DNA from 2 places in the Paenibacillus sp. GL_099_B genome. Region 1 is predicted to be linked to the other one. Evidence: riboswitches for the same ligand, from Rfam matches in the RefSeq annotation. Region 1 holds a riboswitch; the other holds the start of a gene.
What was found. A riboswitch is a leader RNA that binds a small molecule or an ion and turns the genes downstream of it on or off. The one in region 1 is predicted to bind FMN.
Positions count from the first base shown of each region.

Region 1 (6,414 bases):
TGTTCCAGTAGGGCGTCTCACCCGGTACACCATAAGCGAAAACCGACCGAATACCCGCATCCTGAAGTCCGCGAATCAGTTCATCCGTGTGCTCCGGTGAATACGGCATACTCCAGTCAAGTACCGTGGTCACTCCTGCATTAAGCGCTTCCAAAGAACCGAGCAAATTGGCGATATAGCTGTCTTGTGGCCGGAGTTTACTTCCCATCGCTCCATAGTAGAGATTTTGTAGATAGATCGGCAGTGACCAGTTGGTTCCCGCTGTTTTTACAAGCGACTCCCACACATGCCGGTGCGTATCTACGAGTCCAGGGAGTATGATCATCTCCGATGCATCTATCACTTCTGCTTCAATACAACTCAGATCGGGCTGGATAGCAGTAATAAGAGAATCCTCAATGAGAACGTCCGCCCGTTTATACTGACCCACCGACGAATCCATAGACAATACACAACCATTTTTCAGTAGATAACTTGTCCCCACAAGACACATCTCCAATCATTGTTTTTTGTTGGATATACGCTTGAATCCCGGATGTTAATCTCTGATGAAATGACTAGCTGAAATATTTTAAGTATATAACCATTATATAGGACTACATGGGAAGATTCAATTTTGGATTTACCAAAATCTTATTGAATATTTCCTGTCTGTTGCAAAGTACAGAAAATCAAACTTTCTTTGTATACACCTTACTCTTGCTGCTGGTCCTTCTTCTGTTTTGCCCGAAACCTTCTAACCTTCATCAGATTACCACACATCTTGTCATCACAATATTTCTGGGTTCTACTGCGTGTATCGTCATAGAAAAACCAACGGCAATCCATATTGTCACAGATACGAATTCTTCCGCCATCCCCTTCAATTACTGTGATCGCAAAATCGGCTGCGACCTCTGCCATGACCTGCTGCCATTGAGTTCCTACAGGAATAAGTGAAATTTTCAGTCCCTCATCTCCAGCCTTCAGTCTTCTTATGACTTGACCTTCCTCCATCATGGCGTTAAGCCATTCCTGGTCTTTGTTCGATAATGGATTTCCGCCAGATAAACGAGTTGCAAGAGCCTGCAATTCATTTCTGAAGTTTCTCAAGGCTCCCTCCTCTTCAGATGAAGCAGGTATAGATGCGTTCAGTTGCCATTGTTTAATGAATGCTTGCTGCCATTCGGCTTTGCCAAGCCTGTCCTCAGAACGATCTCCGCCACGCCAGTCATGGTAATCACTGTTTACAAAATCAGTCCATAGTCTATCCATACGTACCTCCGCTAAATTGTAACGATCTAAAACGAAAAAAGATAGTTACATTTATTCATGTTTGGGTTATATTAATTGTAACCACATTTAAGTGCTTTAGCTAGTTACCATGAATTTATTTTAGGGAGGAAAAATCAATGACTACAACAGCAACAGAACTATTGCTCATTCAGAAAGATGACACTTGGGATCAATGTAACTGGATTGTGCCTTTATCCAAGGCACTCGAAGGACTGACTGCTGAACAGGCAGCCTGGGTTCCATCATCCGGTGGATTAAGCATCTGGCAGTTGGTCAACCATATGTATTATTATAATCAACGCTTGCTGAGTCGCATTCAGCGTACAACACCATCCGGTACACCTGCCGAAAACAATGAATCTACCTTCGGAGATCCGGGCGACCCTTCTGATAGCACTGGCTGGAGTACACTTATGCAAAATACAACACAATTAGCCGGACAGCTTCGTCATCAGCTTGCTTCATTAGAAGAATCCGATCTTGAAGCCCCTTTCATGGATACGGATGAAAAATGGGCACATGAACTTGCCCGCTGGGTACTCCACGATGCGTATCATGCAGGACAGATTGTATTACTACGCAGACAACAGGGAAGCTGGAATATCATATTCTAAAAAAACACTTGAACTGCTAGCGCTTACAGGAATAAGATGGACTTATTAATGTTACAGCTTGTTCAATACACAATATAATTGAATAGGATCTTCGGGGTAGGGTGCAATTCCCAACCGGCGGTGATGTTCTTAAAGAACCAGCCCGCGACTCGCTGTTTGACCAGACTTTGGACATTCAGCGACTGACTTGGTGTGACTCCAAGGCCGACGGTACAGTCCGGATGAGAGAAGATCAACACATTAACATGCCGTTACGGAAAGGCTTATTTTCGTACGACATGTCAATGATTGAGCCCCCGTTTATTTGGTGTATACCAAAACGGGGGCTTTTGTCGATTTTGCCAACTGAAGATTCCGTGTTCTGACGAAGGAGTCCTGAATATGGAAAAGACCCAAACTGCATCAACGGTTTACCGTAAGGAACGAAGCAATACCGGATTCTGGCTCGTCGTGCTCGGCGCCGCCCTTTGGGGCGTAGATCCATTGTTCCGTATCATTTTGCTCAAAACGATGACCTCCACTCAGATTGTGCTTGTGGAACATATTATTGTCAGCCTTGTGGCGATTCCCGTGCTGTGGAAGTTTCGGGCGGATCTGAAAAACCTGCGTGCACGCCACTGGATTGCCGTGATCTTTATCTCCTGGGGAGGATCTGCTCTCGCCACGGTATTATTCACACTTGCGCTTACACATAACGATCCCAACACCGTCTTATTGTTGCAAAAGATGCAGCCGCTATTTGCGATTGTTCTGGCTAAGCTTCTGCTGAAAGAAACATTGCCTCGCCGCTTCGGTGGACTGTTTATCATTGCACTTGCAGGAACATACCTGCTCACGTTCGGATTCACCCTTCCCCTTGGCAACTGGGACAATTGGGTTCATGCAGGCAGCCTGTTATCGCTGGGTGCAGCTGCATTGTGGGGCGGTTCAACGGTTATGGGGCGGCTGATGCTGGGGCAAACCCGTTATGAAACGGTCACCTCTCTGCGCTTTGTCGTAGCCTTGCCACTGCTGATCTTTATGACGTGGAACGAAGGTGCTGCCTGGACATTCCCTTCCGCTACAGGTGAACAGGCGGCTGTAGCACTTAATATTCTGGGTCAGGCATTACTGCCAGGGTTACTGAGTCTTCTGTTATATTACAAAGGTCTCTCTTCCACCAAGGCCTCAGTTGCAACGCTCGCAGAACTGAGCTTCCCGATGGCCGGTGTACTGGTAAACTGGATTGCATTCCGTACATTAATTACATGGGAGCAACTGGTGGGCTTCATCCTCATCTGGATTGCCCTATTCGCCATCTCCAAACAGCAAGAACGCTCAGCGAGTCCGGCTGACGGTGCACCAAAGCTTCGTACGGATTGAATTTTATATAAAAGCAAATCAATTAAGGCACTGGACATCCTTTGAGATGTACAGTGCCTTTTGTCTTTTCACTATTCCGGTGGTACGATGACATATGGAATAGTAGATCAAGTCAATTTAGAGAGGAACGATTATCATGTCTTCATCTTCATCATTTTCATATACATCTTACGATGCCATAGGCTTGGCTGAATTGGTTCGCGCACGGGAGATATCTCCTGTCGAATTGCTGGAAGCGGCGTATGCACGCCTGGAAGAAGTGAACCCGCAGCTTAATGCGGTCATTCGTACATATGAAACACGTGCACGTCAGGAAGCGGGTATGGTTCGCCCGGGAGAGCAGCCCTTTGCCGGCGTGCCCTTGTTATTGAAAGATATCTCCCAAGCCCTGGAGGGTGAAATTCTCACCTCGGGTTCACGTCTTCTCAGTGAACATCGTGCACTGCGGAATTCCAATTTCGTTTCGCGTCTGCGCGATGCAGGCTTCATTATCATTGGACATACCAATACGCCGGAATTTGGCCTGAAAAATATTACTGAGCCCCGTCTTCACGGTGCAAGTCGAAATCCATGGAATACGAATCACTCACCAGGTGGTTCAAGTGGAGGTGCCGCTGCCGCAGTAGCCTCGGGTGTTGTACCCCTTGCGGGAGCCAGTGACGGTGGCGGTTCAATCCGAATCCCTGCTTCATTCAGCGGCTTGTTCGGACTCAAGCCTACACGTGGACGGACACCCGTTGGACCGGGGGTTGGTCGTCAGTGGCAAGGTGCTTCGATTGATTTTGCCTTGTCCCGTTCCGTTCGCGACAGCGCTGCTTTACTGGATACACTGCAAGTGATTCAACCCGAAGCTGCGTTTCATGCTCCCCTCTTTCCAGGCAGCTACCTGGCTGATATGCACTATCCTCATCAACGCAAACTGAAAGTCGCTTACACAACAGCTTCTCCTGTAGGTACACCTGTGAGTGACGAAGCCAAAGAAGCTGTATATAAGATGGTTCGCTGGCTGGAAGAACAGGGTCATGAGGTTGAAGAAAAGCTGAGTCCAGTTAATGGTGTCAAACTGATGGAGAACTATTACATGATGAACAGCGGCGAAATGGCGGCGATGATCTCTTCCATGGAACGTTCTATGGGCAGATCTTTAACATCTGATGACATGGAGATCGAGTCCTGGGTTCTGGCTGAAGCGGGTAAAAAAGTATCTGCTGCCGAATTCGTACATAGTCTGGCCGAATGGGATGTTGCCGCAGCCCAGATGTCCACATTGTTTGAACGGTATGATTTTTATGTCACACCCGTCAATGCTTTTCCAGCACCCAAGATCGGAGAATTGACACCTCATGATGAACAAATTCAGCATCTGATGCGTATTAGCGATTTGGACAAGATCCAGCAGCAACAGTTGATTTATGAGATGTTTGAACCAAGTCTTACCTACACTCCGTTCACTCAGCTCGCAAATCTGACGGGTCAACCAGCCATGAGTGTTCCTGTGCATCTGACTCCTGAAGGCCTGCCCATGGGTGTACAAATTATGGCAACGAAAGGCCGTGAAGACTGGTTGCTTCATCTGGCTGGTCAGCTGGAAACATCCGAACTTTGGGTCGGCATGAAAGGCAATCCACTCTTTCCAGTATAAATGCATTCCCTTTTTCACGTATCTCAGCAATCTTACGTACAGCGTATCCTTCAGAGTCATCTGTTGCATTACTCAATAGTGAATGAAAGTAATGTCATCTCCGCATACTGAGTTTAAAAAACATCGGGGGAAATACGGATGAATTCAACGAAAACCCATAAGCAGTCTATTCATATTCCTGCCAAAACAGGTTACGCTCTTAGAGTGAAGAAAGGTTCGTTGATCCGTGTTACCGATTTGGAGGGGCAGCAAGTGGTCGATTTTGTTGCTTACGATGCGCAAAATATCAATAATCGGCTTGATCCCGGTGTAACACTCGATGTCCTGCGAACATACAGGATTAAACCGGGACAATGCCTGTATTCTAACCGTTATGAACCTCTCATTTCCATTGTCCAAGAAACTGTAGGCATTCATGATTTTTTCAATTCGGCCTGTCGTCCAGAGATGTATGAGGTCTTATATGATAAAAAAGATCATCCCAGTTGTTATCATAATCTGAATACAGCCTTGGAACCTTTCGGCATCGCTCCCCCAGATCAGCATTATCCCTTCAACCTATTTATGAATTCCGTTGTAGATGGCGAGGGGAAAATTGATGTTATCGCACCCGAATCGAGCGCTGGTGACTATGTGGAAATGGAAGCTTTGATGGATCTGATCATCGGTTTGTCTGCTTGTCCATGTGAAGAGAGTTCTTGTAACGGGTACCATTGTACTCCTGTTCAACTAGACGTGGAATCAACGACCGTTTAAATGAGCTCTATGCTAACAGCTTGTTCTAATTTGCTCCAAACGGGAATACGATGACTTGTACCCGTAAGTGTGTGACTTATCGGTACAAGTCGTCGACCCGTTAAGGAGTGAACGCGTATATGTCTGTACTGTTCAGTTATATTATTCTGGGAATCTCACTATCAGCTCCAATTGGTCCGATCAATGCTGCTCAGTTGGATCGGGGAGCACGCCACGGATTCATGCATGCCTGGATTTTGGGACTGGGAGCTATGTTTGCCGATTTGGTGTACATGCTTCTGATTTACTTTGGAGTTGCCCATTTTCTGGACACGCCGTTCATGCGCTCGTTTCTTTGGTCTTTTGGCAGCTTTATTTTGGTATATACCGGAGTGGAAACACTGTCCAAGTTAAAAGACGGCATCCAGGCCTCTTCTACAGAAGATGCAAGGGTTGGAAAATCCTTTATATCTGGCTTTCTCATGGCCCTGTCCAATCCGCTGAATATTTTATTCTGGCTCGGGATTTACGGCTCTATTCTTGCTACAACCGTGAAGCATACCGACACCGCTCATCTACTACTATACAGTTCTGGTATTTTCATAGGAATCCTTGTATGGGACGTTATCATGGCTGGTATGGCCAGCCGATTTCATAAACGCAGCAACGAAACCGTTTTGCGCTGGATCTCCATCATCTCAGGAATCTGCCTTATCGGATTTGGCCTGTACTTCGGGTTTGAAGCTGTACGCTCCATCTTTTTCTGACATAAAAACTACACTGGAC
Region 1 covers NZ_CM174430.1:3,466,439-3,472,852, reverse strand. The annotation lists gene AC3ITG_RS15865 (amidohydrolase family protein) at 1-493, opposite strand, end outside; gene AC3ITG_RS15860 (CGNR zinc finger domain-containing protein) at 694-1,254, opposite strand; gene AC3ITG_RS15855 (DinB family protein) at 1,392-1,889, shown strand; FMN riboswitch at 1,973-2,126, shown strand; gene AC3ITG_RS15850 (DMT family transporter) at 2,271-3,251, shown strand; gene AC3ITG_RS15845 (amidase) at 3,388-4,893, shown strand; gene AC3ITG_RS15840 (DUF1989 domain-containing protein) at 5,032-5,649, shown strand; gene AC3ITG_RS15835 (LysE family transporter) at 5,769-6,395, shown strand.

Region 2 (6,414 bases), 1.2 Mb from region 1:
GTTGTATCCGATGGTGAATTGTTCACGGCACTGCAAGCCGGGTTCCCGGCAGAGCGTATTCATTTCCACGGCAACAACAAAACGCTGGAAGAGATCGAAATGGCGCTTGATGCAGAGATTGGCTGCTTTGTTGTGGATAACTTCAATGAATTGCACTTGCTGCAAGCTGTAGCCGCAGACAAAAATCGCAAAGTTAACATTTTGCTGCGTGTGACGCCTGGTGTTGAAGCGCATACGCATGAATATATCTCGACAGGACAAACGGATTCCAAATTTGGATTCGATATCGGAAACGGAACGGCATTTGAAGCCATTGAATTGGCTTCCAAGCAGTCGAACTTAGTTTTACTCGGTGTGCATTCACACATCGGATCACAAATTTTTGAAGTTGAAGGATTCCAAATGGCAGTTCAACGCGTTGCTGAGTTTGCAGCAGATGTGTATGAGCGTCTTAACGTGGCATTCAAAGTGGTTAATCTGGGCGGTGGCTTCGGTATCCGCTATATTGATGGAGATACACCGCTTGAAGTTTCACAATACGTGAAAGCCATCACGGATGCGGTGAAAAATCACTTTGCTCAAATCGGCTATGCTGTGCCTGAGATCTGGGTTGAACCAGGCCGCAGCATCGTAGGTGAAGCAGGAACAACGCTCTACACTGTTGGAACAAGCAAAGATATTCCAGGAGTTCGTAAATACGTAGCTGTGGATGGTGGAATGACAGACAATCCGCGTCCAGCACTGTATGAGTCGAAATATGAAGCTGTATTGGCAAACCGTGCAAATGAGGCTGCTCAGGAAACGGTATCTGTTGCTGGTAAATGTTGTGAGAGCGGCGATATGCTGATTTGGGATCTGGACCTGCCTAAAGTGCAAAGTGGCGATCTGCTCGCAGTAGCTTGCACAGGCGCGTACAACTACTCCATGGCAAGCAACTACAACCGGATTCGTCGTCCGGCAGTTGTATTTGTCAAAGACGGTCAAGGGGATGTTGTCGTACGCCGTGAGACGTATCAGGACATTATCCAGAATGATCTGGTGCCTGAACGCATTGCTAAACAGCCGGTTACCCGTTAATTTAAGGACATCTAGCTGAGCTCTATATGAAGAAGACAAAAAAGGACACTCCTTTTTTGTCTTCTTTTGCATCTTTAGGGCTGGATTTTGAAAAAATCTTGCTGATTATTTTGCGATCAATCCATTTTCGGTGTACACTAAGAAAAGTGCTTTAAAGCTTGGCCCAGGGTCATGCGTTCTGGCACCATTAACGATGGTCAATACGAAAGGAGTCATTTACATATGGCGAAACAAGCGAAAATCAAAATGGCAAACGGCGGAGAAGTTGTAATCGATTTGTTCGATCAAGAAGCTCCAAACACAGTAGCAAACTTTGAGAAACTGGCTAACTCCGGTTTCTACAACGGTCTTGTATTCCACCGTGTTATTCCGGGCTTTGTAGCTCAAGGCGGATGCCCTAACGGTTCCGGTGCAGGCGGTCCTGGTTACACAATCAACTGTGAAATCAACCCGAACAAACATGAGCGTGGAACATTGGCTATGGCACATGCAGGCCGTAACACAGGCGGAAGCCAGTTCTACATCTGCTACCAACCGCAACCACATTTGGATGGACAACATACTGTATTTGGTAAAGTAACCAAAGGTATGGAGTTCGTGGACGCTTTCGAAGGTAAAGACAAAATGGAGACTGTTGAAGTTGTAGAAGCTTAATCAGTATTTCCGTATGCAGCCGTTTCGCCATTGGCGAAGCGGTTTTTTATTACACTTAAGCTTATTAAAAGTTAGTATGTGACAAAAAGGAACAAAAAACAATTGATTTTTTGGCATTAAAGTGCTAACATCCAATTAATAACGCAACGAATCCTTCAGGGCAGGGTGTAATTCCCTACCGGCGGTGATGCAGTATGTGAGGATATCTATCCAGCATTGATGCAAAGTCCGTGACCCGTCTGCCTCTGGCAGATGGCTGATCTGGTGTAATTCCAGAACCGACAGTATAGTCTGGATGGGAGAAGGAGAGGGTGCAGTCCTTACGGGCCGCATTCCGCAGAAGTGTTGCTGTACAGTTTTTGACGAATTCATTTCCTGTGCAGGGAGAAATCCGGTTACTTCCGGCAATCTTCATACATATGCCACATCATAGAAGCTCTTTACCTGTAATTGAAGTTCATTAAGGTATGTGTCTGCTTTCACTTGCCTGAAATGAAGTTTTGGGCGATGTGTTGTTGGCACTGTATCAATAGTACTGCTGGTGACACATGTCTCTCATCATCCCCATCGAACGGTTTGTTCGACGGGGATTTTTTATTGGATATGGAACATGCCTCTCTGTTGGAAGGGAGGTATATAACTAAGATTTTAACCGTGGGGTGAACGGACTTGGAAATGATTAATGATGAATTTTATATGGCGCTGGCACTGGATATGGCAGAGCGGGCACAAGGACAGACCGGAATCAATCCGGTAGTAGGTTGTGTCGTGGTAAAAGAAGGACGTATCGTGGGCCTCGGAAGTCATCTCAAACGCGGAACCGGTCATGCAGAGGTTCATGCGCTGAACATGGCAGGCAGTGATGCTGAAGGCAGTACAGTGTACGTTACGCTCGAACCCTGTAGTCATTATGGAAAGACCCCACCATGCAGCGAACGTCTCATTCATGAGAAAGTGAAACGTGTCGTCGTATGTTGCGAAGATCCGAATCCGCAAGTCTCCGGCAGAGGTATCAGCATGCTGCGTCAACAAGGGATCGAAGTTGAGGTTGGAGTGTTGCGCGAGCGCGGAAGACGGATGAACGAGAAATTCATTAAATACATCACAACAGGTCTCCCCTTTGTAACTTTAAAGACGGCCTCTACACTGGATGGCAAAATCGCTACGCGTAGCGGTGACAGCAAATGGATCTCTAACGAGTCAGCTCGCGAGATCGTACACGCGCTTCGCCATCGCCATCAAGGAATTATGGTTGGTGTGGAAACGGTCATTGCAGACAATCCCGAACTCACGACTCGCTTGCAAGTGGAAGGGATCAGCCCGGTACGAATCGTGGTCGATTCCAAGCTACGTCTGCCTGTAGGCGCCAAAATGGTCAAGGATGGCCTTGCCCCAACCTGGGTGCTTACAACGGATGAGGCGAGCCCTGAAGCGGCTGAGCGGCTAGAAGCCTATGGGGTGGAGATTATACGTTGTGGTCCAGGACCACGTGTTGATCTACTGAGTGCACTCAGCAAGCTCGGTGAGCGTGAGATTGGTTCGATTCTGCTTGAAGGCGGGGGCACACTGAATGGGTCCATGCTGGAAGCACGGTTGGTAGATCGGCTGCTCATGTTCATTGCTCCGAAAATTGTCGGAGGATACGAAACACCAGGCAGTTTCCGCTTTGAGGGTGTAGAGCGCATGAGTCAGGCGATTCAATTACATCAGCTGGAAATTGAGCAAGTTGGAGATAATATCAGCATTGGCGGAATTCCGGTTTGGCCTGAATAAATGAATTAACGATAACGAAATAAATAAAGGAGGCGGTAGCATGTTTACCGGTTTGGTGGAAGAAGTCGGTCAGATCCGGCGGATAGGTCGGAAAGGCGAAGCGATGGTCCTGAATATCGGAGCTTCCGCCATCATGAACGACTTGAAGATTGGCGATAGTGTGGCTGTAAACGGGGTATGCTTAACTGCGACAACCCTGGAGGGTGGCGGATTTACTGCCGATGTGATGCCCGAGACATATCGACATACCAATCTTAGTCAATTGCAATCCGGCAGTAAAGTTAATCTGGAGCGAGCCATGCTGTCAGGTGGACGTTTTGGCGGGCATATCGTTCAGGGCCATGTCGATGGCACTGGGGTCATTGGCAGCATTACACGTGACCAGAATGCAATTGTTTTCGAGATCAAACCTGATGATACGCAGCTGTTCAAATATCTGATACCCAAAGGGTCTGTAACCCTGGACGGAATTAGTCTGACCGTTGTGCATTCTTCACAGACCGCATTTACTGTATCCATTATTCCACATACCATTGGTGAGACCGTATTAAATGTGAAAAAGACGGGAGATACCATCAATATTGAGTGTGATATTTTGGGCAAATATGTGGATCATCTGCTGCACTATGGTAAAGGACATCAGGAGACCGGTGCGGGCAAGCCGAGAAGTATCAGTGAGGATTTCCTCGCTAATCACGGATTTGCTTAACTAATTGAATAACCACAAATATAAATTGAAATGGAAACTGGAGGGGGACCTATGTCAGCAGAGCAATCCATTCTGAATCCTATTGAGGAAGCCATCTACGATCTTATGCAGGGTAAACCCGTCATTGTGGTGGATGATGAGGATCGGGAGAATGAAGGCGACTTTATCGCTTTGGCGGAAAAGGCTACACCTGAAGTGATCAATTTCATGATTACCGAAGGCAGAGGTCTGGTATGTGTTCCCATTACGCAGCAACGTGCCGATGAACTCAACCTGAAACCTATGGTTCAGCAAAATACGGACTTTCATGGGACGGCCTTTACCGTCTCTGTAGATCATAAAGATACCACAACGGGCATCTCGGCTCATGAACGCTCCATTACAGTTAAGGGTCTAATCGATCCCGAAGCGAAAAGCGGAGATTTCCGCAAGCCGGGCCACATGTTCCCACTTATCGCTAAAGATGGCGGTGTGCTACGACGCGCGGGCCACACGGAAGCGGCTGTAGATCTCGCTATTATGTGCGGTTCCTATCCGGCAGGTGTAATCTGTGAAGTGATTAAGGAAGATGGCACGATGGCGAGACTTCCGGATCTGCAGGAGATCGCCCGCAAGCATGATCTGAAGTTGATCAGCATTCAGGACATGATTCGGTACCGAAATGAGAAGGAACAGTTGGTTAAACGCGAAGTAGCTGTACGTATGCCAACGGACTTTGGTGAATTCCAGGCGGTTGCATACACAAATGCGGTGGACAACAAGGAGCATGTCGCTTTGGTTAAAGGCGAAATTGACGGATCGAAGCCTGTATTGGTCCGCGTACACTCTGAATGTCTCACTGGGGATGTATTCCATTCTCATCGATGCGACTGTGGTCCACAATTCGATGCAGCATTGAAACAGATTCATGACGAAGGCAATGGCGTCTTGCTCTATATGAGGCAGGAAGGACGAGGCATTGGACTGATCAACAAGCTCAAAGCCTACAAACTGCAAGAGGAAGGTCTGGACACCGTAGATGCCAATCTGAAGCTTGGGTTTGCTGCCGATCTTCGAGATTACGGCATTGGTGCCCAAATTCTCAAAGATCTTGGCGTTCGTCAAATCCGGTTGTTAACCAATAATCCACGCAAAATTAAAGGGCTTGAAGGCTACGGACTTGAAGTGGTGGAACGAGTTCCGATTCAGATGGAAGAGAACGAGGATAATACGGTCTACTTGCACACGAAGCAGGCGAAGCTCGGCCATATGTTAAAGTTCGACGATATCGAGCAGAATGAAGAAAAAAACTGAGTAGCTTTTCTGAGGTTAAACAGGATGATATATTCGCCGAAGATCAGCTGCGTACATCATATAATACAATTAGGGAGATGACTTGAATGCCACACTTTTTTGAAGGACATTTGGTATCAGAAGGATTAAAATATGGAGTGGTTGTAGGACGTTTTAACGAATTCATTACAAGTAAATTGCTCAGCGGAGCACTGGATGCGTTCAAACGTCACGGTGTACAAGATAATGAAGTGGATGTAGCCTGGGTTCCAGGAGCCTTTGAGATCCCGTTGATTGCCCAAAAAATGGCTGAAAGTGGAAAATACGATGCTGTCATTACGTTGGGGACGGTTATCCGTGGTTCAACAACACATTATGATTATGTGTGTAATGAGATGGCTAAGGGTGTAGCCGCAATTAACCTTAAAACAGGCGTACCTACAATCTTCGGCCTGGTTACAACAGAGAATATTGAACAGGCTATTGAGCGTGCTGGAACAAAGGCAGGAAACAAAGGCTGGGATGCAGCTACTGCCGCTATTGAAATGGCGAACTTGACGAAACAGCTAAAATAGTGCTTATTTAATATAGTGCCCTGCTCAGCGCAGACGAAAACGGGAGACCGGATTCGGCGGCTTAGCGGGGGTTTTTATTTTTCTGGCGGGAGGATTCGTCTAGTGACGGTAGTTACATACAAACTGGAGACTTTTGAAGGGCCTTTGGATCTGCTGCTTCATCTGATCGATAAGGCAGAGATTCATATCCAGGATATTCCCATCAGCGATATTACCGATCAATATATGGCGTATCTGCATTCGATGCAGGAGCTGGAGCTGGATATTACAAGTGAATTTCTGGTAATGGCGGCAACACTTCTGTCGATCAAGAGCAAACTATTACTGCCCAAACCACCGGTAATCGAGGATTTT
Region 2 covers NZ_CM174430.1:4,629,926-4,636,339, reverse strand. The annotation lists gene lysA (diaminopimelate decarboxylase) at 1-1,077, shown strand, start outside; gene AC3ITG_RS20980 (peptidylprolyl isomerase) at 1,300-1,731, shown strand; FMN riboswitch at 1,879-2,042, shown strand; gene ribD (bifunctional diaminohydroxyphosphoribosylaminopyrimidine deaminase/5-amino-6-(5-phosphoribosylamino)uracil reductase RibD) at 2,401-3,504, shown strand; gene ribE (riboflavin synthase) at 3,545-4,213, shown strand; gene AC3ITG_RS20965 (bifunctional 3,4-dihydroxy-2-butanone-4-phosphate synthase/GTP cyclohydrolase II) at 4,265-5,506, shown strand; gene ribH (6,7-dimethyl-8-ribityllumazine synthase) at 5,593-6,060, shown strand; gene AC3ITG_RS20955 (segregation and condensation protein A) at 6,163-6,414, shown strand, end outside.
Region 2: it holds a riboswitch for FMN, as region 1 does, so the genes downstream of both, ribD (bifunctional diaminohydroxyphosphoribosylaminopyrimidine deaminase/5-amino-6-(5-phosphoribosylamino)uracil reductase RibD) here and AC3ITG_RS15850 (DMT family transporter) in region 1, are expected to answer to the same signal.